DNA from 4 places in the Paenibacillus sp. FSL H8-0315 genome. Region 1 is predicted to be linked to each of the others. Evidence: a T-box and tRNA genes for the amino acid it is inferred to sense, from the RefSeq annotation. Region 1 holds a T-box; the other regions hold tRNA genes.
What was found. The T-box of region 1 lies ahead of MHB56_RS10945 (glutamine--tRNA ligase/YqeY domain fusion protein). A T-box ahead of a tRNA ligase gene usually reads a tRNA of that ligase, here a tRNA-Gln.
Positions count from the first base shown of each region.

Region 2: it encodes a tRNA-Gln, which carries the amino acid that the T-box ahead of MHB56_RS10945 (glutamine--tRNA ligase/YqeY domain fusion protein) is inferred to sense. The anticodon was not compared.
Region 3: it encodes a tRNA-Gln, which carries the amino acid that the T-box ahead of MHB56_RS10945 (glutamine--tRNA ligase/YqeY domain fusion protein) is inferred to sense. The anticodon was not compared.
Region 4: it encodes a tRNA-Gln, which carries the amino acid that the T-box ahead of MHB56_RS10945 (glutamine--tRNA ligase/YqeY domain fusion protein) is inferred to sense. The anticodon was not compared.

Region 1 is NZ_JBBOTA010000001.1:2,538,784-2,544,100, reverse strand. Features, by position in the region: gene MHB56_RS10960 (oxalate decarboxylase family bicupin) at 1-390, opposite strand, end outside; gene MHB56_RS10955 (copper amine oxidase N-terminal domain-containing protein) at 555-1,409, shown strand; gene MHB56_RS10950 (SAM-dependent methyltransferase) at 1,465-3,021, shown strand; T-box leader at 3,067-3,327, shown strand; gene MHB56_RS10945 (glutamine--tRNA ligase/YqeY domain fusion protein) at 3,409-5,088, shown strand; gene MHB56_RS10940 (Nramp family divalent metal transporter) at 5,294-5,317, shown strand, end outside.
Region 2 is NZ_JBBOTA010000001.1:2,656,229-2,661,545, forward strand. Features, by position in the region: gene MHB56_RS11480 (ImmA/IrrE family metallo-endopeptidase) at 1-399, shown strand, start outside; tRNA gene MHB56_RS11485 (tRNA-Pro) at 500-573, opposite strand; tRNA gene MHB56_RS11490 (tRNA-Gly) at 588-661, opposite strand; tRNA gene MHB56_RS11495 (tRNA-Pro) at 673-746, opposite strand; tRNA gene MHB56_RS11500 (tRNA-Arg) at 778-854, opposite strand; tRNA gene MHB56_RS11505 (tRNA-Gly) at 862-936, opposite strand; tRNA gene MHB56_RS11510 (tRNA-Leu) at 943-1,026, opposite strand; tRNA gene MHB56_RS11515 (tRNA-Lys) at 1,043-1,115, opposite strand; tRNA gene MHB56_RS11520 (tRNA-Gln) at 1,121-1,195, opposite strand; tRNA gene MHB56_RS11525 (tRNA-Val) at 1,239-1,314, opposite strand; tRNA gene MHB56_RS11530 (tRNA-Glu) at 1,355-1,429, opposite strand; tRNA gene MHB56_RS11535 (tRNA-Thr) at 1,441-1,516, opposite strand; tRNA gene MHB56_RS11540 (tRNA-Asn) at 1,518-1,593, opposite strand; rRNA gene rrf (5S ribosomal RNA) at 1,600-1,716, opposite strand; rRNA gene MHB56_RS11550 (23S ribosomal RNA) at 1,791-4,717, opposite strand; tRNA gene MHB56_RS11555 (tRNA-Ala) at 4,857-4,932, opposite strand; tRNA gene MHB56_RS11560 (tRNA-Ile) at 4,957-5,033, opposite strand; rRNA gene rrf (5S ribosomal RNA) at 5,080-5,196, opposite strand.
Region 3 is NZ_JBBOTA010000001.1:4,274,634-4,279,950, forward strand. Features, by position in the region: rRNA gene MHB56_RS18515 (23S ribosomal RNA) at 1-1, shown strand, start outside; rRNA gene rrf (5S ribosomal RNA) at 147-263, shown strand; tRNA gene MHB56_RS18525 (tRNA-Ile) at 321-397, shown strand; tRNA gene MHB56_RS18530 (tRNA-Asn) at 401-476, shown strand; tRNA gene MHB56_RS18535 (tRNA-Ser) at 482-574, shown strand; tRNA gene MHB56_RS18540 (tRNA-Glu) at 590-661, shown strand; tRNA gene MHB56_RS18545 (tRNA-Val) at 668-743, shown strand; tRNA gene MHB56_RS18550 (tRNA-Met) at 758-834, shown strand; tRNA gene MHB56_RS18555 (tRNA-Met) at 906-982, shown strand; tRNA gene MHB56_RS18560 (tRNA-Asp) at 1,008-1,085, shown strand; tRNA gene MHB56_RS18565 (tRNA-Gln) at 1,102-1,176, shown strand; tRNA gene MHB56_RS18570 (tRNA-Lys) at 1,184-1,259, shown strand; tRNA gene MHB56_RS18575 (tRNA-Leu) at 1,275-1,359, shown strand; tRNA gene MHB56_RS18580 (tRNA-Gly) at 1,367-1,441, shown strand; tRNA gene MHB56_RS18585 (tRNA-Arg) at 1,452-1,528, shown strand; tRNA gene MHB56_RS18590 (tRNA-Pro) at 1,561-1,634, shown strand; tRNA gene MHB56_RS18595 (tRNA-Gly) at 1,647-1,717, shown strand; gene MHB56_RS18600 (YdeI/OmpD-associated family protein) at 1,819-2,283, shown strand; gene MHB56_RS18605 (GreA/GreB family elongation factor) at 2,353-2,808, opposite strand; gene MHB56_RS18610 (sporulation protein Cse60) at 3,205-3,399, shown strand; gene katA (catalase KatA) at 3,551-5,008, opposite strand; gene glgP (alpha-glucan family phosphorylase) at 5,271-5,317, opposite strand, start outside.
Region 4 is NZ_JBBOTA010000001.1:2,418,986-2,424,302, reverse strand. Features, by position in the region: rRNA gene MHB56_RS10440 (23S ribosomal RNA) at 1-2,587, shown strand, start outside; tRNA gene MHB56_RS10435 (tRNA-Asn) at 2,648-2,723, shown strand; tRNA gene MHB56_RS10430 (tRNA-Ser) at 2,727-2,819, shown strand; tRNA gene MHB56_RS10425 (tRNA-Glu) at 2,838-2,912, shown strand; tRNA gene MHB56_RS10420 (tRNA-Val) at 2,968-3,043, shown strand; tRNA gene MHB56_RS10415 (tRNA-Met) at 3,061-3,137, shown strand; tRNA gene MHB56_RS10410 (tRNA-Asp) at 3,163-3,240, shown strand; tRNA gene MHB56_RS10405 (tRNA-Phe) at 3,251-3,326, shown strand; tRNA gene MHB56_RS10400 (tRNA-Thr) at 3,355-3,430, shown strand; tRNA gene MHB56_RS10395 (tRNA-Tyr) at 3,436-3,521, shown strand; tRNA gene MHB56_RS10390 (tRNA-Trp) at 3,528-3,601, shown strand; tRNA gene MHB56_RS10385 (tRNA-His) at 3,625-3,700, shown strand; tRNA gene MHB56_RS10380 (tRNA-His) at 3,744-3,819, shown strand; tRNA gene MHB56_RS10375 (tRNA-Gln) at 3,839-3,913, shown strand; tRNA gene MHB56_RS10370 (tRNA-Gly) at 3,920-3,994, shown strand; tRNA gene MHB56_RS10365 (tRNA-Cys) at 4,005-4,078, shown strand; tRNA gene MHB56_RS10360 (tRNA-Leu) at 4,093-4,171, shown strand; gene MHB56_RS10355 (AraC family transcriptional regulator) at 4,307-5,062, opposite strand.

The DNA.
Region 1 (5,317 bases):
AAAGTTCCGTCCATTCTGATCCACAGCAGTAATCCGGGCGCGGCCTAACAGCATATAAGACCATTCCGCTTGCTGATGCCAGTGAAGCTCTCGTACTCCACCGGGGGTCAGGCTCATATTCACACCTGCCAGTGTAGTTGCGATAGGGAGTTCTCTGACGGTTACTTCTCTGGACCAGCCACCATGATTAAGCTGCATATGCGCATCGGAGAAAGAAAATTTCAAATTGGGAACCAGGCCCGCATCAGTCACCGGAGGAACGAACATATCCGGATTCTCAAGATCCCGCATAACATCGCGGGGTCCTTTATCTAATCCCCCTGTGCCATCGCTTCGGATGGGCTGGGGGATGTTTGTTTTGTTTGCCGAATCCTGTCCAGCAGAAGTCATAAGATGTTCTCCTTTCTTGTTCCTAAAGCGTTCAATGAAAATATATGCGGAATGCTGTCTTTTATGATGGATAGCAGAAGTGGTACAAGTTGACATGTGTAGGGTCATCATTGATTATTACTAATAGAGGCTAAGGTTCTAGATGAACTGGAGAGGGGTTTGTGATGATTCACATCAAGGAGTCCTTACAACGATTAGGGAAAATAAAAGCTTACGTAATAGGTCTATTAGTGATTATGTTCGCCGCGGGATCTGCGGTTACACCTACATCGGTGTCGGCAGCTGTCCAGTTAGGGACACAGGTAATGCCACTGTCATACGGGGGATATTACGTGCTTTTTCCAGGTAAACTCGCCCCTTATTTCAAAGCAGGTAAATTAATGGTGCCGATTCGAGCCTTCTCCAATGCGATTGGCGCAGATTTGCTCTATGACGCTCTGAGCAAGAGTATTACTGTTTCACTGCTGGACCGATCGGTAGGAAATATTAAAGCAGGGCAGCTAGAGGCAGATTTTAATGGGGAGACCGTAGATTCATTAGGCGTTGCTCCAGAGATAAAGGATGGCACTCTGTTTGTTCCGGCGTCTCCCATTTTAGAAGGGCTTAAGTCTTTTCGCTGGGAAGTGCAATTTAATAATGTGAATAAATTAACCCTTGGCATTGGAGCCAGAAAAGGGGAGGAATGGGTGAAGCCTGAGGCAGATCGTGCGCTTGCTCCTTATCCACTCGAAACGACAGCACATCCGTATCCGTTATATCCTACTATGCTAACGCAGGCTCAATCCGGGAAAGAATATAGATTAACCTTAGGCGTGCAAAATACCTCCGGATTCATCATCCCCAAAGGAAACGCGGAATTAGAGCTGGTGAGTGTGGACAGTAAAGGGAATTCTTTTTATCAAACGTTGAAAGGACCTGATTCCTCAACCTCCAAGGCGGCATTATTATCATTTTCCGTTACCATTCCAACAGAGGCTGAATACGTCATTTTCAGGTCACGCACATTGAGAGCGCAATAAGGCAATTGCTATAGATTATTCCAACAAGCTAGACAGAGAGCGGGTAAAGAAACAGATGACAGGTAACAAAGAACAGCAATATCGCTTCAGCGAAGCACCGATTTGGGAATTGCAACGAACATATTATGAAGAGCAGGGATTAAAGGCTTGGAATAATGATCAGGTCCCGCAGTACATCACGAGTAACCCTATGATTGCGACAGCATACGCAGAGATGATCTTTGGATTTCTGCAAGACCGGGCTGGACAAGGGCATCTCTCAGAGACCGTTACGATTCTAGAACTTGGAGCGGGAGCAGGCCGGTTAGCCTTCCATGTGCTTAAAAAGTTATGTGAAATCGTAGACTACGCAGATATTCCTCTTCCTCCTTTTCGTTATGTGATGAGTGATTTGCCTTCCAAAAATATATCCAGCTGGCAGCAGCACCCGAGCCTACTTCCTTACGTAGAGCAGGGTATTTTGGACTTCGCTCGTTTTGATGCTGTGCAGGATGTAGAACTACATTTAGTACACGCTAAGCTCAGCATTCGGCCGGGTGATTTACAGCAGCCATTGGTGATTGTGGCAAATTATTTTTTTGACAGCATTCCGCAAGAATTAATTTATGTGGATGAAGGAAAAATATATGAATGTGAGGTTTCGATCCAGTATTCGGCGGAAGTTGATCCGGATAACCCCTCCGATGCGCTCGGCAAAATCATCCCGCAGTACCATTATCGGCGTGCGGCTAGTTATGAAGAGGAGACTTATCCCTATCATGACGTTATAACGCTTTATCAGCAGAAGCTGGAGGATTCACATATACTCTTTCCGGTGGTGGGGCTTACTTGTCTGGAGCGGCTTGCGCGGCTCTCTACAGAGGGATTCGTGCTGCTTACAGCGGATAAGGGAGACCATCGCTTAGAGAACTGGGAATTTGCAGAACCTCCATTGCTGATTCATCACGGAAGCTTCTCTTTGACCGCGAATTATCATGCGATAGAGCATGTGCTGAAACAAAAAGGGGCGCATTCAATATTCACCAGTCATCACTATAAAAACCTGAACATCGGCTGTATTCTTATGCTACCAACACCGCTGAGCTATACAAACACTCGGCTGGGTTACAAGCGGTTTATAGAACGTTTTGGCCCGGATGATTTCTTTAGTATGAAGGAATGGATGGATCAGCAATTAGATACGATGGGGCTGCAGCAAATTTTGGCCTTTTGGCGTTTGGGTGGGTATGATGCTGAATGGTTTATCCATAGCGCTGAACAGATTTCGGAGCTGCTGCCGGGTGCCAGTGATGAAGAAATGCTGGATCTACAGCGAGGTATACAGTTGATGTGGACGGGCTATTATCCGATGGAACAGAGTTATGATCTGTCGCTAGATGCGGGGTTGCTGCTGTATGAAATGGATAAATTCGCGGAAGCATTGGGTTACTTAGAACGCTCCATGCATGCGAGTACGGAAGAACCATTGGCATCAGTGCTGTATAGCATGGCAATCTGTAACTATGAGCTAGGAGCTGAAGCTGCTGCATTGGAATACGCGCGTAGAGCTTTGGCTGCAGAGCCTGACAATGAAGTAGTATTGGAGCTCCTAACGGCGCTTAGCGGGGAATAAGCACATTTACATAGGGTTATCTTTTTGGTATCCTATACAAAATAATCAAACGCGATGACGAGAAGAGTACATGAAATCATTCCTTCACAGAGAGCCCTGGATGATGAGAACAGGGTAAGGGAGATTTTATCGAAACAAGCCTCTGAGCGGCATATCGGAACCGGACTAAGGGGATGGTATGACGGGAGCTCCTGTTATAGAGCTAGAGTATAAGCACTGCGCAAGATGTTTTGCCGTACTTGATGAGATTAATATGGCGACATATTAATGAACCTGGGGTGGTACCGCGAGAATTTCGTCCCCAAGACCATAAGTCTTGGAGGTGAGGTTCTTTTTATTTTGCAGATTAAGCAGGCGGATATCACTTATAAACAGGAGGTAACACCAATGAACGAGGAACCGGAAGTATTAGCAGAGAGTTACATCGACAGATTGATTCAAGAAGAGCTGGAAGCAGGGACTTACAGTAGAGATATTTGCACGAGATTTCCACCGGAGCCTAACGGGTATCTGCACATTGGCAGTGCGTATGCTATTCATACGAACTATACGACTGCGAAAAAGTATGGCGGGAAGTTCCATTTGCGCTTTGATGACACCAATCCTTTAAAAGAGGATCTGGAGTATGTAAATGCCATCATCGAAGATATTCAATGGATGGGCTATCCACCGGACTATATTTTTTATGGATCAGACTATTCTGAGAAAATATACAATAGCGCAGTTACGTTAATCCGAAAAGGAAAGGCGTATGTCTGTGATTTATCACCTGAAGAGGTGACAGCCTATAGAGGGACGCTTACGGAGCCGGGAAAAAACAGCCCGTTCCGGGAGCGTTCTGTGGAAGAGAATTTACGGTTGTTTACGGAGATGAAAGCTGGAGATTATCCAACGGGAGCCAGAGTGTTGCGGGCTAAAATAGATATGAGCTCACCTAATATCAACTTACGTGATCCGGTGCTTTACAGAATCATTCATGCGGAGCATTATAGAACGGGTAACGAATGGTGTATCTATCCGATGTATGATTTTGCCCATCCTATACAAGATGCTATCGAAGGGATTACGTATTCCTTATGCTCGATTGAATTTAAGGATCATCGGCCGCTCTATGAGTGGGTATTGAAGGAGCTGGATATCCCTAAGGCTCCTAAGCAAAGAGAGTTTGGACGGGTGAACATCACCGGAGTTGTGACGAGTAAACGGTATATCAGACAGCTGGTTACAGGCCATTATGTGGATGGCTGGGATGACCCGAGACTTCCTACGCTTCGCGGTTTACGCAGAAGAGGTTTTACGCCGGAGAGTATCCGGAATTTTGTGAAGGAAATTGGCTTTGTCAGAAATAGCACCATTGTGGATATTGCCATGTTAGAGCATGCGCTTAGACAAGATTTGAAGGCAAAGGTTCCAAGTGTGATGGCTGTTCTTAAGCCTTTAAAAGTGGTCATTACTAATTATCCTGAGGATCATAATGAAGGGCTGACGATTGAGAATAACAGTGAAGATAAGTCACTTGGAGAAAGAGAGGTTCCTTTTTCACGAACCCTTTATATTGAACAAGAAGATTTCATGGAGGAGCCGCTAAAAGGTTATCACAGGCTTACTATGGGGAATGAAGTAAGGCTAAAGGGTGCTTATTTCATAAAATGCAATGAAGTAATCAAGGATGAAGTTACCGGAGAAATCCTAGAGCTTCGCTGCACCTATGATCCGAGAACGAAGAGCGGAAGCGGGTTTAATGAACGGAAGGTTAAGGCGACCATTCACTGGGTATCGGCAGACCATGCTATCAAGGCTGATGTTCATCTATATGAGCGTCTGCTGAAAGATAACGACGGTCCTAAAGAAGACGGTGAGCGCTGGGACGAGTATCTTAATCCAGATTCCTTAACGATCCTGAAGGATTGTTTGCTGGAGCCATCAATGGGCAACGCAAGGCCAGAAGATAAATTTCAATTGATCCGGCACGGATTTTTCTGTGTGGATAAGAAGTATACCACAGCAGATAAGCTGGTGCTGAACCGGATAGTACCGCTCAAGGACACATGGAAGAAAAATTCATAAGCAGCTTAAGCTGGGCGAAGATCGGGTAATTCCTGATCATCGTCCAGCTTTTTTTGTGCCTAGTCGTTGGTGAACAAGCAAATGAAAATTCCATATGAAACATGTTTACATTTTTCAGAAATAAGCATATACTTTAAATATAAGTTGCACAGGGGAAACTTTCGTGTATATAGACAACTTTTTCAGGGCAAGAGGAGGAATTGAAATGCTCGAACAAACTTTAGTAGAA
Region 2 (5,317 bases), 120 kb from region 1:
AATAGTCTGATTAAAAAATATAAAACCAACTGCCCGTTCGAGCTTGCCGCAGCACTAGGCATTCAAATTCGTTTCATGAATCTGGGGACTGGCACAAAGGGATTATATTATCGAAAACTAAGAAGAAGGTTTATCGTCATTCATAATGAGTTGCCTGTAGAATGGCAGCGCTTCGTTTGTGCGCATGAATTAGGACATGATCGGCTTCACAAGGGGATCAATCGCTTTTTTCTGGAGGAAAGCTCCTATTTCTCTCCTGGGAAGCTTGAACGTCAAGCTAATGTATTTGCTGTAAAATTATTATCTTCAAGCAGAAGCCCCGAACAAGAGGAATCATGGAGAAACTATTATCTACGGATTGGAATTCCACCGGAAGTCCGATTTTTTTTGGAGGAATAATAGAACATACGTTCTTATGATGTATTTATATGTATATTCAATACATAACAAAAAAGCCCTTACCGAAGTAAGAGCTTTTGAGCAGCGATTAAGCTGAGTATCGGGATGACACGATTTGAACATGCGACCCCCTGGTCCCAAACCAGGTGCTCTACCAAGCTGAGCTACATCCCGTTACTATAAAATTATGGAGCGGGTGATGGGAATCGAACCCACGCTATCAGCTTGGAAGGCTGAAGTTCTACCATTGAACTACACCCGCAAAGGTGAAAATCGGGATGACACGATTTGAACATGCGACCCCCTGGTCCCAAACCAGGTGCTCTACCAAGCTGAGCTACATCCCGTTATAAATACTATAATTGCTTAATAATAAAATGGCGCGCCCTGAGAGATTCGAACTCCCGGCCTTTTGATTCGTAGTCAAACGCTCTATCCAGCTGAGCTAAGGGCGCAAAATTATGGAGCGGACGACGGGAATCGAACCCGCGACCCTCGCCTTGGCAAGGCGATGCTCTACCGCTGAGCCACGTCCGCAATAAGTGGTGCGCGTGAAGGGACTTGAACCCCCACGTCGTGAAACGCCAGATCCTAAGTCTGGTGCGTCTGCCATTCCGCCACACGCGCATAATAATAATAAAAGTGAGCCATGAAGGACTCGAACCTTCGACACCCTGATTAAAAGTCAGGTGCTCTACCAACTGAGCTAATGGCTCGCACTTGGCTGGGGATATAGGATTCGAACCTATGAGTGACGGAGTCAAAGTCCGTTGCCTTACCGCTTGGCTAATCCCCATTGATGGTACCTCTATGTTGCCCATAATCTCTTAGGAAGATTATGGTGGAGGCTGAGGGGATCGAACCCCCGACCCTCTGCTTGTAAGGCAGATGCTCTCCCAGCTGAGCTAAGCCTCCATATCTATGGGACCCTCTAAGGGTAAGTACAAGTAAAAGTTGGTGACCCGTATGGGATTCGAACCCATGTTACCTCCGTGAAAGGGAGGTGTCTTAACCCCTTGACCAACGGGCCTTGCAAATCTGTGGAGCTCTCAACCGGATTCGAACCGGTGACCTCTTCCTTACCATGGAAGCACTCTACCTGCTGAGCTATGAGAGCATGGCTCCCCGAACAGGACTCGAACCTGTGACAACTCGATTAACAGTCGAGTGCTCTACCAACTGAGCTATCAGGGAATATCCGCTTGGCAACGTCCTACTCTCCCAGGACCCTTCGGTCCAAGTACCATCGGCGCTGGAGGGCTTAACGGTCGTGTTCGGGATGGGTACGTGTGGAACCCCTCCGCTATCGCCACCAAACGGGCATTTACAGCGTAAATGCTCAGGCTTAATCGCCTGAAAACTGAATCCGAAACGAATCTGCATTCTACGTATAGGATAAGCCCTCGACCGATTAGTATTGGTCAGCTCCATGCATTGCTGCACTTCCACCTCCAACCTATCTACCTCGTCGTCTTCAAGGGGTCTTACTAATTGGGAAATCTCATCTTGAGGGGGGCTTCACGCTTAGATGCTTTCAGCGCTTATCCCGTCCGTACGTAGCTACCCAGCCATGCTCCTGGCGGAACAACTGGTGCACCAGCGGTACGTCCATCCCGGTCCTCTCGTACTAAGGACAGCTCCTCTCAAATTTCCTGCGCCCACGACAGATAGGGACCGAACTGTCTCACGACGTTCTGAACCCAGCTCGCGTACCGCTTTAATGGGCGAACAGCCCAACCCTTGGGACCTACTTCAGCCCCAGGATGCGATGAGCCGACATCGAGGTGCCAAACCTCCCCGTCGATGTGGACTCTTGGGGGAGATAAGCCTGTTATCCCCAGGGTAGCTTTTATCCGTTGAGCGATGGCCCTTCCATGCGGTACCACCGGATCACTAAGTCCGACTTTCGTCCCTGCTCGACTTGTAGGTCTCGCAGTCAAGCTCCCTTATGCCTTTGCACTCTGCGAATGATTTCCAACCATTCTGAGGGAACCTTGGAACGCCTCCGTTACTCTTTAGGAGGCGACCGCCCCAGTCAAACTGCCCGCCTGACACGGTCCCCGTACCCGGTAAGGGCACTAGGTTAGAACCTAGATACGATCAGGGTGGTATCCCAACGGCGCCTCCACCGAAGCTTGCGCTCCGATTTCTACGGCTCCCACCTATCCTGTACAGATCGTACCCAAATTCAATATCAAGCTGCAGTAAAGCTCCATGGGGTCTTTCCGTCTTGTCGCGGGTAACCTGCATCTTCACAGGTATTAAAATTTCACCGGATCTCTCGTTGAGACAGCGCCCAAGTCGTTACGCCATTCGTGCGGGTCAGAATTTACCTGACAAGGAATTTCGCTACCTTAGGACCGTTATAGTTACGGCCGCCGTTTACTGGGGCTTCGGTTCATAGCTTCGGGTTACCCCTAACCACTCCCCTTAACCTTCCAGCACCGGGCAGGCGTCAGCCCGTATACTTCGCCTTGCGGCTTCGCACAGACCTGTGTTTTTGCTAAACAGTCGCTTGGGCCTTTTCACTGCGGCCCCCTCGTGCTATTCACACTACCGGGGCACCCCTTCTCCCGAAGTTACGGGGTCATTTTGCCGAGTTCCTTAACGAGAGTTCTTCCGCGCGCCTTAGAATTCTCTTCTCGCCTACCTGTGTCGGTTTGCGGTACGGGCACCTTCTCCTGGCTAGAGGCTTTTCTTGGCAGTGTGAGATCATGACCTTCGCTACTACAATTTTCGCTCCCCATCACAGCCCAGCCTTATCGATGTGCGGATTTGCCTACACATCAGCCTCACTGCTTAGACGGACATCCATCAGTCCGCGTCACTACCCTCCTGCGTCACCCCATCGCTCATAGCGGATTACGGTGGTACAGTAATTTCAAACTGTTGTCCTTCGACTACGCCTTTCGGCCTCGCCTTAGGTCCCGACTTACCCTGAGCGGACGAGCCTTCCTCAGGAAACCTTGGGCTTTCGGCGGATCAGATTCTCACTGATCTTTTCGTTACTCATACCGGCATTCTCACTTGTGTAGTGTCCAGCGCTCTTTTCAGTACACCTTCAACCCCTACACAACGCTCCCCTACCCCAGATACATACGTATCTAGCCATAGCTTCGGTGGTGTGTTTAGCCCCGTTACATTTTCGGCGCAGAGTCACTCGACCAGTGAGCTATTACGCACTCTTTCAATGGTGGCTGCTTCTAAGCCAACATCCTGGTTGTCTGTGCAACTCCACATCCTTTCCCACTTAACACACACTTGGGGACCTTAGCTGATGGTCTGGGCTGTTTCCCTTTTGACAATGGATCTTAGCACTCACTGTCTGACTCCCGGCAATAAGTATATGGCATTCGGAGTTTGACTGAGCTTGGTAATCCTTGCGGACCCCGCACCCAATCAGTGCTCTACCTCCACTACTCTTATACCGAGGCTAGCCCTAAAGCTATTTCGGGGAGAACCAGCTATCTCCGAGTTCGATTGGAATTTCTCCGCTACCCCCACCTCATCCCCGCACTTTTCAACGTACGTGGGTTCGGGCCTCCAGTGCGTGTTACCGCACCTTCACCCTGGACAGGGGTAGATCACACGGTTTCGGGTCTACGTCCACATACTAATTCGCCCTATTCAGACTCGCTTTCGCTGCGGCTCCACCTTCTCGGCTTAACCTTGCATGTTAAACGTAACTCGCCGGTTCATTCTACAAAAGGCACGCCATCACCCATTAATAGGGCTCTGACTTTTTGTAAGCACACGGTTTCAGGTTCTATTTCACTCCCCTTCCGGGGTGCTTTTCACCTTTCCCTCACGGTACTGTTTCACTATCGGTCGCCAGGTAGTATTTAGCCTTAGCAGATGGTCCTGCTGGATTCATACGGGGTTTCACGTGCCCCGCACTACTCGGGATCCGTCTCGGAGAGAACACAGTTTAGGCTACAGGGCTTTTACCTCTATCGCGGGCCTTTCCAGACCTCTTCGCCTACCATATTCCTTTGTAACTCCATGTGAGACGTCCCACAACCCCTAAGAGCAAGCTCTTAGGTTTAGGCTGTTCCGCGTTCGCTCGCCGCTACTGACGGAATCACTATTGTTTTCTCTTCCTCAGGGTACTTAGATGTTTCAGTTCCCCTGGTCTGCCTCTACATTTCCTATGTATTCAGAAATGAGTAACTGCGAATTACCACAGCTGGGTTTCCCCATTCGGACACCCCCGGATCAAAGCTTGCTTACAGCTCCCCGAGGCAGTTTCGTTGTTCGCCACGTCCTTCGTCGGCTCCTGGCGCCTAGGCATCCTCCGTGTGCTCTTATTAGCTTAACCTTGATTTTTCCGAAGAAAAATCTCACTAATAACATTTACTTGTTTACACAAGTTGCTAAAAGATGTTCTAAAACGCAAATTCGTTTCGGTATCCAGTTTTCAAGGATCAAGTTAAAAAAGTTATTCATTTAAAAATTTATGGTGGAGCCAAGCGGGATCGAACCGCTGACCTCCTGCTTGCAAGGCAGGCGCTCTCCCAGCTGAGCTATGGCCCCATAAAATTACTCTATAATGTTATATGGTGGGCCTTGGTGGACTCGAACCACCGACCTCACCCTTATCAGAGGTGCGCTCTAACCAACTGAGCTAAAAGCCCATATAACATATATAACATTGTGAATCAACCAATGAATTGGTTGTCCGCTTGGCAACGTCCTACTCTCCCAGGACCCTTCGGTCCAAGTACCATCGGCGCTGGAGGGCTTAACGGTCGTGTTCGGGATGGGTACGTGTGGAACCCCTCCGCTATCGCCACCAAACGCATACGAAAGAGACTTGCTCTTTCAAAACTGAACACGAGTGAGTGTTCGAACCCGAGGGTTCTATTGTGGAAGCTGAGCTTCCGATTTGAATGTTCTCATTGCAGAGAACGATTCTCCA
Region 3 (5,317 bases), 1.7 Mb from region 1:
AAAAATACCCCAAAAAGTGAAGAAAAGGCTGCGAAGCTAATTCCGAATACTTTCCGGGGGCCCCGAAGAGATGACGGGCGACGCAAATTCAATTCGGATTCAGTTTTCAGGCGATTAAGCCTGAGCATTTACGCTGTAAATGCCCGTTTGGTGGCGATAGCGGAGGGGTTCCACACGTACCCATCCCGAACACGACCGTTAAGCCCTCCAGCGCCGATGGTACTTGGACCGAAGGGTCCTGGGAGAGTAGGACGCCGCCAAGCGGACAACCACATTACCCGTGGTATTTTTTTTGCCCTTAATATTAATATGTCTTAGAAGGGCCTTTAGCTCAGCTGGTTAGAGCGCACCCCTGATAAGGGTGAGGTCGGTGGTTCGAGTCCACTAAGGCCCACCATATTCCCTGATAGCTCAGTTGGTAGAGCACTCGACTGTTAATCGAGTTGTCACAGGTTCGAGTCCTGTTCGGGGAGCCATTTATGGAGAGGTGTCCGAGTTTGGCCGAAGGAGCACGATTGGAAATCGTGTAGGCGCCACAAGCGTCTCGAGGGTTCGAATCCCTCTCTCTCCGCCATAAAATTATTAGCATGGCCCGTTGGTCAAGGGGTTAAGACACCTCCCTTTCACGGAGGTAACATGGGTTCGAATCCCATACGGGTCATATCATGGAGGCTTAGCTCAGCTGGGAGAGCATCTGCCTTACAAGCAGAGGGTCGGGGGTTCGATCCCCTCAGCCTCCACCATTTTTTTTCACTGACGCGGGGTGGAGCAGCCCGGTAGCTCGTCGGGCTCATAACCCGAAGGTCGCAGGTTCAAGTCCTGCCCCCGCAACCAATTTACTCTTATACATTATGTTTAGGGATAAGCTGGTATGGTGAAAATGAATAGTATATACTAATTAATGACGCGGGGTGGAGCAGCCCGGTAGCTCGTCGGGCTCATAACCCGAAGGCCGCAGGTTCAAATCCTGCCCCCGCAACCAATTTACACTTATGCATTATGTCTATGGAACCGTGGTGTAGTTGGCCTAACATGCCTGCCTGTCACGCAGGAGATCGCGGGTTCGAATCCCGTCGGTTCCGCCATTTAGTTAATTATTATTGGGGATTAGCCAAGCGGTAAGGCAACGGACTTTGACTCCGTCATGCATAGGTTCAAATCCTATATCCCCAGCCATTTATGAGAGCCATTAGCTCAGTTGGTAGAGCACCTGACTTTTAATCAGGGTGTCGAAGGTTCGAGTCCTTCATGGCTCACCATTTTCTTTAAAGTGTGCGCGTGTGGCGGAATTGGCAGACGCACCAGACTTAGGATCTGGCGTTTCACGACGTGGGGGTTCGAGTCCCTTCACGCGCACCATGTTTTTGCGGACGTGGCTCAGCGGTAGAGCATCGCCTTGCCAAGGCGAGGGTCGCGGGTTCGATTCCCGTCGTCCGCTCCATATAGATTTTGCGCCCTTAGCTCAGCTGGATAGAGCGTTTGACTACGAATCAAAAGGCCGGGAGTTCGAATCTCTCAGGGCGCGCCATTTTTATTACTAAGCAGTTATAGTATTGTTAACGGGATGTAGCTCAGCTTGGTAGAGCACCTGGTTTGGGACCAGGGGGTCGCATGTTCAAATCGTGTCATCCCGATTTTATACCTTTGCGGGTGTAGTTCAATGGTAGAACTTCAGCCTTCCAAGCTGATAGCGTGGGTTCGATTCCCATCACCCGCTTATAAAGAGAAACACCTGCCGGTATTAGGCGGGTGTTTTTTTGTATAGTTAAGCACGTATGGATACAATAGGAACTAGAGATTTTATTTGAGGAGGGGCCAATGTTTGAATTTGAAGCAAGGTTAGTCAGACCAGATACGAATGGGAGTTGGACATATCTTACGGTTCCTTTTGACGCTGAACAAATATATGAAACTAAATCAAGGATACAAGTTAAAGGAAGCCTGAATGACATTCCCTATAAAGGAACACTCATGCCGCATGGTAATGGGAAACATTTTATGGTCGTGAAAAAAGAACTGCGAGACTTAGCCCATGCTCAACCTGGAGATATAGTACGGGTGACAATGGAACAAGATCATCAATTGCGAGAGATAGAAGCTCCAGAAGATTTTCTGGACGCACTAAGCAGCAATGAGCAGGCAGAGGTGTATTATAACAGCTTGGCTTATTCCTATCGGAAGGAATATGTGAGCTGGATCGAAGGGGCGAAAAGACCGGAAACCAGAGCAGCAAGGATCCAGAAGTCAGTTAATAAGCTGGAAGAAGGTTTGAGGCTTAAATAATAGAACAGCGTCCTCCTCCTTAATATCTGGAAAGGGACGCTGCTGTAGCGGGTATATAAGGGATCGTCCTTATATAAGAACGCCTACTTCACCATTATTCACGAACTTAATGCTTTCGATCTTCACCTCTAGTTGACCTGAAGGAATCGCTAGCTGACAAGTACTGCCGAGCTCAGCCAGCAGCAGCTGCATGCCTATAGGTGACAACATAGAAATCTTGTTATTGTTAGGTTCTGCTTGGTTAGGAAATACGATGGTATAGATATCTGTAGTATTATCGTCCAAGTAACGAAGCTGCAGCTGACTTCCGATAAAGACCTGTGAATTTAAATCTTCACCATTGAACTCAGTTAGTAATTGTTCCAGCTCGGAGCAATAACGGGATAACAGCGTTTCAGCGTTGCTTCTATCTTTGCTCCGTACCGGAAAGTACTGATTTAGAAATGCGATTTTTTCCTCATCAAAATAGATAAGCTGCTGAAGCAGCTGTGTCCGTGAGCCTTCATAGATAAGACTATGGTTCATAGTAGATTTCACCCCCTCTAAGTAGCACATTCCTTGTAAACCTGTTATGGTGTGTTGCCATCTTAAAATCCCTCCTATACAAATAGAGGTCCCCCAATGGAGACCTTCTGATCAGTATACCAGCTTCTATTTGTAAATCCAATCCATTTTAAAAGGGGAATTAAAACCTTCTAAATATTGTAATGAAAACCTTTGACTATTACATACTTGGGTGCTATGATAGGCTGATGCATAGGCATTTCGTAGAAAACTGCGAAATGCCTATACTGTATTTTGAAGATATTTTTACATTAATTGTTACCTGGGGAGTGATACGCCATGTACATTTCGTTGAGTTCACATATAGATTCCAGAACTATAAAATAACTACTTAATTTATTAAAGGAGGAGATCAGGATGATTCAAGTTAAAGAGTTTGTAGATGCTGACAATTCTTATGCAGAGAATAAAGCTAATGAGTTCCTGGCAGGACTACGGGAGGAACAGATTGTGAATATCTGTTACGGTTCGGTAGTTAAATCATCACGTGATGGGGCAGAGCACCAAAGAACCACTATACTGGTCGTGTATAAGACAAATGAAAGGCAATAACTGGAACACGTTTTTTTCATGTCTATCCATTGTCTCCACGCTGGGCGTTGTGATTGTCATCATTTATTATGTTTTCAGCTAATTAGCAAAAAGAGGACCTTTCCCATCTACGGGCAAAGGTCCTCTTTAGTTTATAAGTGCATTTACAATCTTACATTCCGTCTGGTACAGATAAACCCAAACCGGATGCGATACGCTGTCCCAAGTCTGGATCAGCTTTAAAGAAATGCTCAATCTGGAGACGTTTGATATCGTTACTTTCAACAGGAGTCATAGCGCCAACGATATTTTGAACTAGACGGGTACGTTCTTCTTCAGACATTAGACGGTACAAGTCACCTGGTTGTGTATAGTGATCGTCACTATTGTAGGAGACACTATCCGCATAACCAGAGACTTCGAACGGCGATGTTTTATGCTGCGGTGATTCTTTAGGTCCTCCTAAGCTGTTAGGCTCGTAATAGGCACCGGAACCGCCATTGTTGCCCAAGGCCATACCACCATCACGTTGATAGTTCTTCACTTCTACTTTTGGACGGTTGATAGGTAAACTGTTATGGTTGGGACCAACCCGGTGACGGTGTGCATCACCATAAGCGAACAGACGGCCTTGTAGCAATTTATCCGGCGAAGCTTCAATACCAGGAACGAAAGAGCCGGGGGAGAATGTAACTTGTTCTACTTCAGCGAAGTAGTTCTCCGGATTGCGATCCAATACCATACGGCCAACCTCGATTAACGGATAATCTTTTTGCGACCAGACCTTTGTTACATCAAATGGATCAAAACGGTAAGTCTTCGCATCCTCGATTGGCATAATTTGCACGTAGAGCTTCCAAGCAGGGAAATCTCCTTTATCAATAGCATTAAACAAGTCCTCTGTATGATAATCCGGGTTTTCCCCAGCGATTTTGGCAGCAAGGTCTGCATCTAGATTCTTAATGCCTTGTTCTGTTTTGAAATGGTATTTCACCCAGACTGCATTGCCCTCGGCATTTACCCACTTGAAGGTATGGCTACCGAACCCATGCATATGTCTCAGTGTAGCTGGAATTCCGCGATCCGACATCAAAATCGTTACCTGATGCAAAGATTCAGGCGATAAAGACCAGAAGTCCCATACAGCATTCGGGTTCTTCAGATGTGTCTGTGGATCACGTTTCTGTGTATGAATAAAGTCCGGGAATTTAATCGCATCACGAACGAAGAATACAGGCGTATTGTTACCTACGAGATCATAGTTTCCTTCTTCAGTATAGAACTTCACGGCAAATCCACGAGGGTCACGTACGGTATCAGCAGAACCTAATTCACCAGCTACAGTAGAAAAACGAATGAACAACGGTGTACGTTTGCCTACTTCAGACAAAAAGTTAGCTTTTGTGTATTGGGTTAGATCTTTTGTAACTTCAAAATACCCGTGAGCGCCAGCACCTTTAGCATGAACGACACGTTCAGGAACACGTTCTCTGTTAAAGTGGGCTAATTTCTCAAGCAAATGGACATCTTGCAGTAAAGTGGGACCGCGGTCACCGGCTGTCATTGAATTCTGATTGTCGCCTACTGGAGCACCCCAGCTGGTTGTAAGATTATTATTATTGGAGCTCATTAATAGAATCACCTCATGAGATTTGATTTTAGATTTAGTATAAGTTCTATATTAATGTTTTTTAGAGAAATTGCAACACTTTTTAAATAATTGACTCATTACAATATGTGGTAATCGTCAATACATCGTTGGCACATTCAGATATATATGATAGACAAAGTGATTAATTACTTAGCAGAATTAAAAAAGAAACAGCGCATCCCTACCATCACTGAAGGGGTGCGCTGTATTTTTTGATATAGAAGATATTCGGTTCTTGTACTTAGGCTTTAATGTACATTCTGTTGTAATATTCATCTAACATTCTTT
Region 4 (5,317 bases), 120 kb from region 1:
TGAAGAGGTCTGGAAAGGCCCGCGATAGAGGTAAAAGCCCTGTAACCTAAACTGTGTTCTCTCCGAGACGGATCCCGAGTAGTGCGGGGCACGTGAAACCCCGTATGAATCCAGCAGGACCATCTGCTAAGGCTAAATACTACCTGGCGACCGATAGTGAAACAGTACCGTGAGGGAAAGGTGAAAAGCACCCCGGAAGGGGAGTGAAATAGAACCTGAAACCGTGTGCTTACAAAAAGTCAGAGCCCTATTAATGGGTGATGGCGTGCCTTTTGTAGAATGAACCGGCGAGTTACGTTTAACATGCAAGGTTAAGCCGAGAAGGTGGAGCCGCAGCGAAAGCGAGTCTGAATAGGGCGAATTAGTATGTGGACGTAGACCCGAAACCGTGTGATCTACCCCTGTCCAGGGTGAAGGTGCGGTAACACGCACTGGAGGCCCGAACCCACGTACGTTGAAAAGTGCGGGGATGAGGTGGGGGTAGCGGAGAAATTCCAATCGAACTCGGAGATAGCTGGTTCTCCCCGAAATAGCTTTAGGGCTAGCCTCGGTATAAGAGTAGTGGAGGTAGAGCACTGATTGGGTGCGGGGTCCGCAAGGATTACCAAGCTCAGTCAAACTCCGAATGCCATATACTTATTGCCGGGAGTCAGACAGTGAGTGCTAAGATCCATTGTCAAAAGGGAAACAGCCCAGACCATCAGCTAAGGTCCCCAAGTGTGTGTTAAGTGGGAAAGGATGTGGAGTTGCACAGACAACCAGGATGTTGGCTTAGAAGCAGCCACCATTGAAAGAGTGCGTAATAGCTCACTGGTCGAGTGACTCTGCGCCGAAAATGTAACGGGGCTAAACACACCACCGAAGCTATGGCTAGATACGTATGTATCTGGGGTAGGGGAGCGTTGTGTAGGGGTTGAAGGTGTACTGAAAAGAGCGCTGGACACTACACAAGTGAGAATGCCGGTATGAGTAACGAAAAGATCAGTGAGAATCTGATCCGCCGAAAGCCCAAGGTTTCCTGAGGAAGGCTCGTCCGCTCAGGGTAAGTCGGGACCTAAGGCGAGGCCGAAAGGCGTAGTCGAAGGACAACAGTTTGAAATTACTGTACCACCGTAATCCGCTATGAGCGATGGGGTGACGCAGGAGGGTAGTGACGCGGACTGATGGATGTCCGTCTAAGCAGTGAGGCTGATGTGTAGGCAAATCCGCACATCATTAAGGCTGGGCTGTGATGGGGAGCGAAAATTATAGTAGCGAAGGTCATGATCTCACACTGCCAAGAAAAGCCTCTAGCCAGGAGAAGGTGCCCGTACCGCAAACCGACACAGGTAGGCGAGAAGAGAATTCTAAGGCGCGCGGAAGAACTCTCGTTAAGGAACTCGGCAAAATGACCCCGTAACTTCGGGAGAAGGGGTGCCCCGGTAGTGTGAATAGCACGAGGGGGCCGCAGTGAAAAGGCCCAAGCGACTGTTTAGCAAAAACACAGGTCTGTGCGAAGCCGCAAGGCGAAGTATACGGGCTGACGCCTGCCCGGTGCTGGAAGGTTAAGGGGAGTGGTTAGGGGTAACCCGAAGCTATGAACCGAAGCCCCAGTAAACGGCGGCCGTAACTATAACGGTCCTAAGGTAGCGAAATTCCTTGTCAGGTAAATTCTGACCCGCACGAATGGCGTAACGACTTGGGCGCTGTCTCAACGAGAGATCCGGTGAAATTTTAATACCTGTGAAGATGCAGGTTACCCGCGACAAGACGGAAAGACCCCATGGAGCTTTACTGCAGCTTGATATTGAATTTGGGTACGATCTGTACAGGATAGGTGGGAGCCGTAGAAATCGGAGCGCAAGCTTCGGTGGAGGCGCCGTTGGGATACCACCCTGATCGTATCTAGGTTCTAACCTAGTGCCCTTACCGGGTACGGGGACCGTGTCAGGCGGGCAGTTTGACTGGGGCGGTCGCCTCCTAAAGAGTAACGGAGGCGTTCCAAGGTTCCCTCAGAATGGTTGGAAATCATTCGCAGAGTGCAAAGGCATAAGGGAGCTTGACTGCGAGACCTACAAGTCGAGCAGGGACGAAAGTCGGACTTAGTGATCCGGTGGTACCGCATGGAAGGGCCATCGCTCAACGGATAAAAGCTACCCTGGGGATAACAGGCTTATCTCCCCCAAGAGTCCACATCGACGGGGAGGTTTGGCACCTCGATGTCGGCTCATCGCATCCTGGGGCTGAAGTAGGTCCCAAGGGTTGGGCTGTTCGCCCATTAAAGCGGTACGCGAGCTGGGTTCAGAACGTCGTGAGACAGTTCGGTCCCTATCTGTCGTGGGCGCAGGAAATTTGAGAGGAGCTGTCCTTAGTACGAGAGGACCGGGATGGACGTACCGCTGGTGCACCAGTTGTTCCGCCAGGAGCATGGCTGGGTAGCTACGTACGGACGGGATAAGCGCTGAAAGCATCTAAGCGTGAAGCCCCCCTCAAGATGAGATTTCCCAATTAGTAAGACCCCTTGAAGACGACGAGGTAGATAGGTTGGAGGTGGAAGTGCAGCAATGCATGGAGCTGACCAATACTAATCGGTCGAGGGCTTATCCTATAGTTAGAATGCAGATTCGTTTCGGATTCAGTTTTCAGGCATCAAGCCTGGTATGAATATTCCCTGATAGCTCAGTTGGTAGAGCACTCGACTGTTAATCGAGTTGTCACAGGTTCGAGTCCTGTTCGGGGAGCCATATGGAGAGGTGTCCGAGTTTGGCCGAAGGAGCACGATTGGAAATCGTGTAGGCGCCACAAGCGTCTCGAGGGTTCGAATCCCTCTCTCTCCGCCACAAATTTTTAATTAGTATGGCCCGTTGGTCAAGGGGTTAAGACACCTCCCTTTCACGGAGGTAACATGGGTTCGAATCCCATACGGGTCACCAAATTTTCACTTGATTTATCCTAGTGGACTTTGGTACAATAACAATTGTTGTTTATGGAGGCTTAGCTCAGCTGGGAGAGCATCTGCCTTACAAGCAGAGGGTCGGGGGTTCGATCCCCTCAGCCTCCACCATAACACTTTCTTACTGACGCGGGGTGGAGCAGCCCGGTAGCTCGTCGGGCTCATAACCCGAAGGCCGCAGGTTCAAATCCTGCCCCCGCAACCAATTAACTTAAGCAATTATATCTTTTGGAACCGTGGTGTAGTTGGCCTAACATGCCTGCCTGTCACGCAGGAGATCGCGGGTTCGAATCCCGTCGGTTCCGCCATTTTCATCATGGCTCGGTAGCTCAGTCGGTAGAGCAGAGGACTGAAAATCCTCGTGTCGGCGGTTCGATTCCGTCCCGAGCCACCATTTATCATCACAAAAGAATGAGTGCCATGCCGGTGTAGCTCAATTGGTAGAGCAACTGACTTGTAATCAGTAGGTTGGGGGTTCAAGTCCTCTCGCCGGCACCATCCTTGGAGGATTAGCGAAGTGGCCAAACGCATCAGACTGTAAATCTGCTCACGTGAGTGTTCGGTGGTTCGAATCCATCATCCTCCACCAGTTTTTAGGGGCATAGTTTAAAGGTAGAACAACGGTCTCCAAAACCGTTGGTGTGGGTTCAATTCCTGCTGCCCCTGCCAAGTTCTTTCTAAAGTTTAATATGGCGGCCGTGGCGAAGGGGTTAACGCACCGGATTGTGGTTCCGGCATTCGTGGGTTCGAGACCCATCGGCCGCCCCATTTACTTTAAAATGAATAATGGCAACAATATCAACTTAATATGGCGACTGTGGCGAAGGGGTTAACGCACCGGATTGTGGTTCCGGCATTCGTGGGTTCGAGACCCATCAGTCGCCCCATTTTACTTTAAAATGTTATTGGGGATTAGCCAAGCGGTAAGGCAACGGACTTTGACTCCGTCACTCATAGGTTCGAATCCTATATCCCCAGCCATTTTATGCGGACGTGGCTCAGCGGTAGAGCATCGCCTTGCCAAGGCGAGGGTCGCGGGTTCGATTCCCGTCGTCCGCTCCAAAATTTACATGGCGCCATAGCCAAGTGGTAAGGCAAAGCTCTGCAAAAGCTTTATCCCCAGTTCAAATCTGGGTGGCGCCTCCATTTAGTTCATATGTGCCGGCGTGGCGGAATGGCAGACGCGCTCGACTCAAAATCGAGTGGGAAACCGTGGAGGTTCGAGTCCTCTCGCCGGTATCTTAAAAAGGTTTGTAAGATTGCTTTTATAAGCATTCTTACAAACCTTTTTTCTTTATGTTCTTGGGTTTACAGCATTAAGCCGTTGAAATAGAGAAACTCTCTATTCAACGGCTTTTTTAATCTGATTAGTGATTAACCTGATTGATTATTAATGCGGAATGCTCGCGGAGTAAGACCTATTTCTCGTTTAAACATATTGCAGAATTGGGCATCGTTCACAAAACCTGCAGCAGCGGATACTTCAGAGATTTGCATCTGAGTATGACGTAATAGAGATTTTGCATAATCCAGGCGTTTTAACAGCAAATACCGCAGGGGTGAAGACCCGAAACGTTCTTTAAATAGATGGCGAAAACGATCGTAACTATATCCGGACATTTCTGATAGTGTTTCGACGGACAATTTATGGCGATAATGCTCATTCATATAATTAAGGACATATTGTACTCGATCTTCTGTTGGGGATTGATATCCAGAGGCACTAAGAAGCCTCATAAGATGGACGGTAATCTCGCTCATTTGTAGGTTTAGAAGCTCAGAGAATCCGTCTTGCTTGCGTGTAAACTCTGCTTTCATTCGCAGCAGGATTTGAAGAACGGTCTGATCTTTATCATCTTCATATACGCCGAGCAGATTACTCATATTAGGGTGTTCTGAGTGGAAGCCTACAAATAATACATTTGCATCCTCACGGTGGTGCTCGTCATGTTTATGATTGGGTGGCACAAGCGCGAAAGAAGAGGAGCGAAAATGGTAACTTCGTGGGCCAACATTGGTTGTCCCTACCCCCTGTAAATAATAGACTAGTTCGTAGCATTCATGCTGGTGTGGAGGGATATAAGTATTTAGCTCATGTGTGGCACTTACAATATATAGAACACGATCCATGATGATCCTCCAATACTTATGTTTTAGCCGAATCGTACAAAACTATGACCGAAATCATATAATTATTTTTAATAATATTTGTTATGATCGTATCAATAAATCCGAAAGTTCGCAACCTGACTGGCCATCTCGTTCGGAAATAAAGCGGATTATTAATAATAATGGTATTTTTATTGCTATTTTTGAGCCTAAACGTTAAATTTATTACTTTCAATGATACTTTATTTGGAAAAAAGAGAATTTCCATTTGAACCG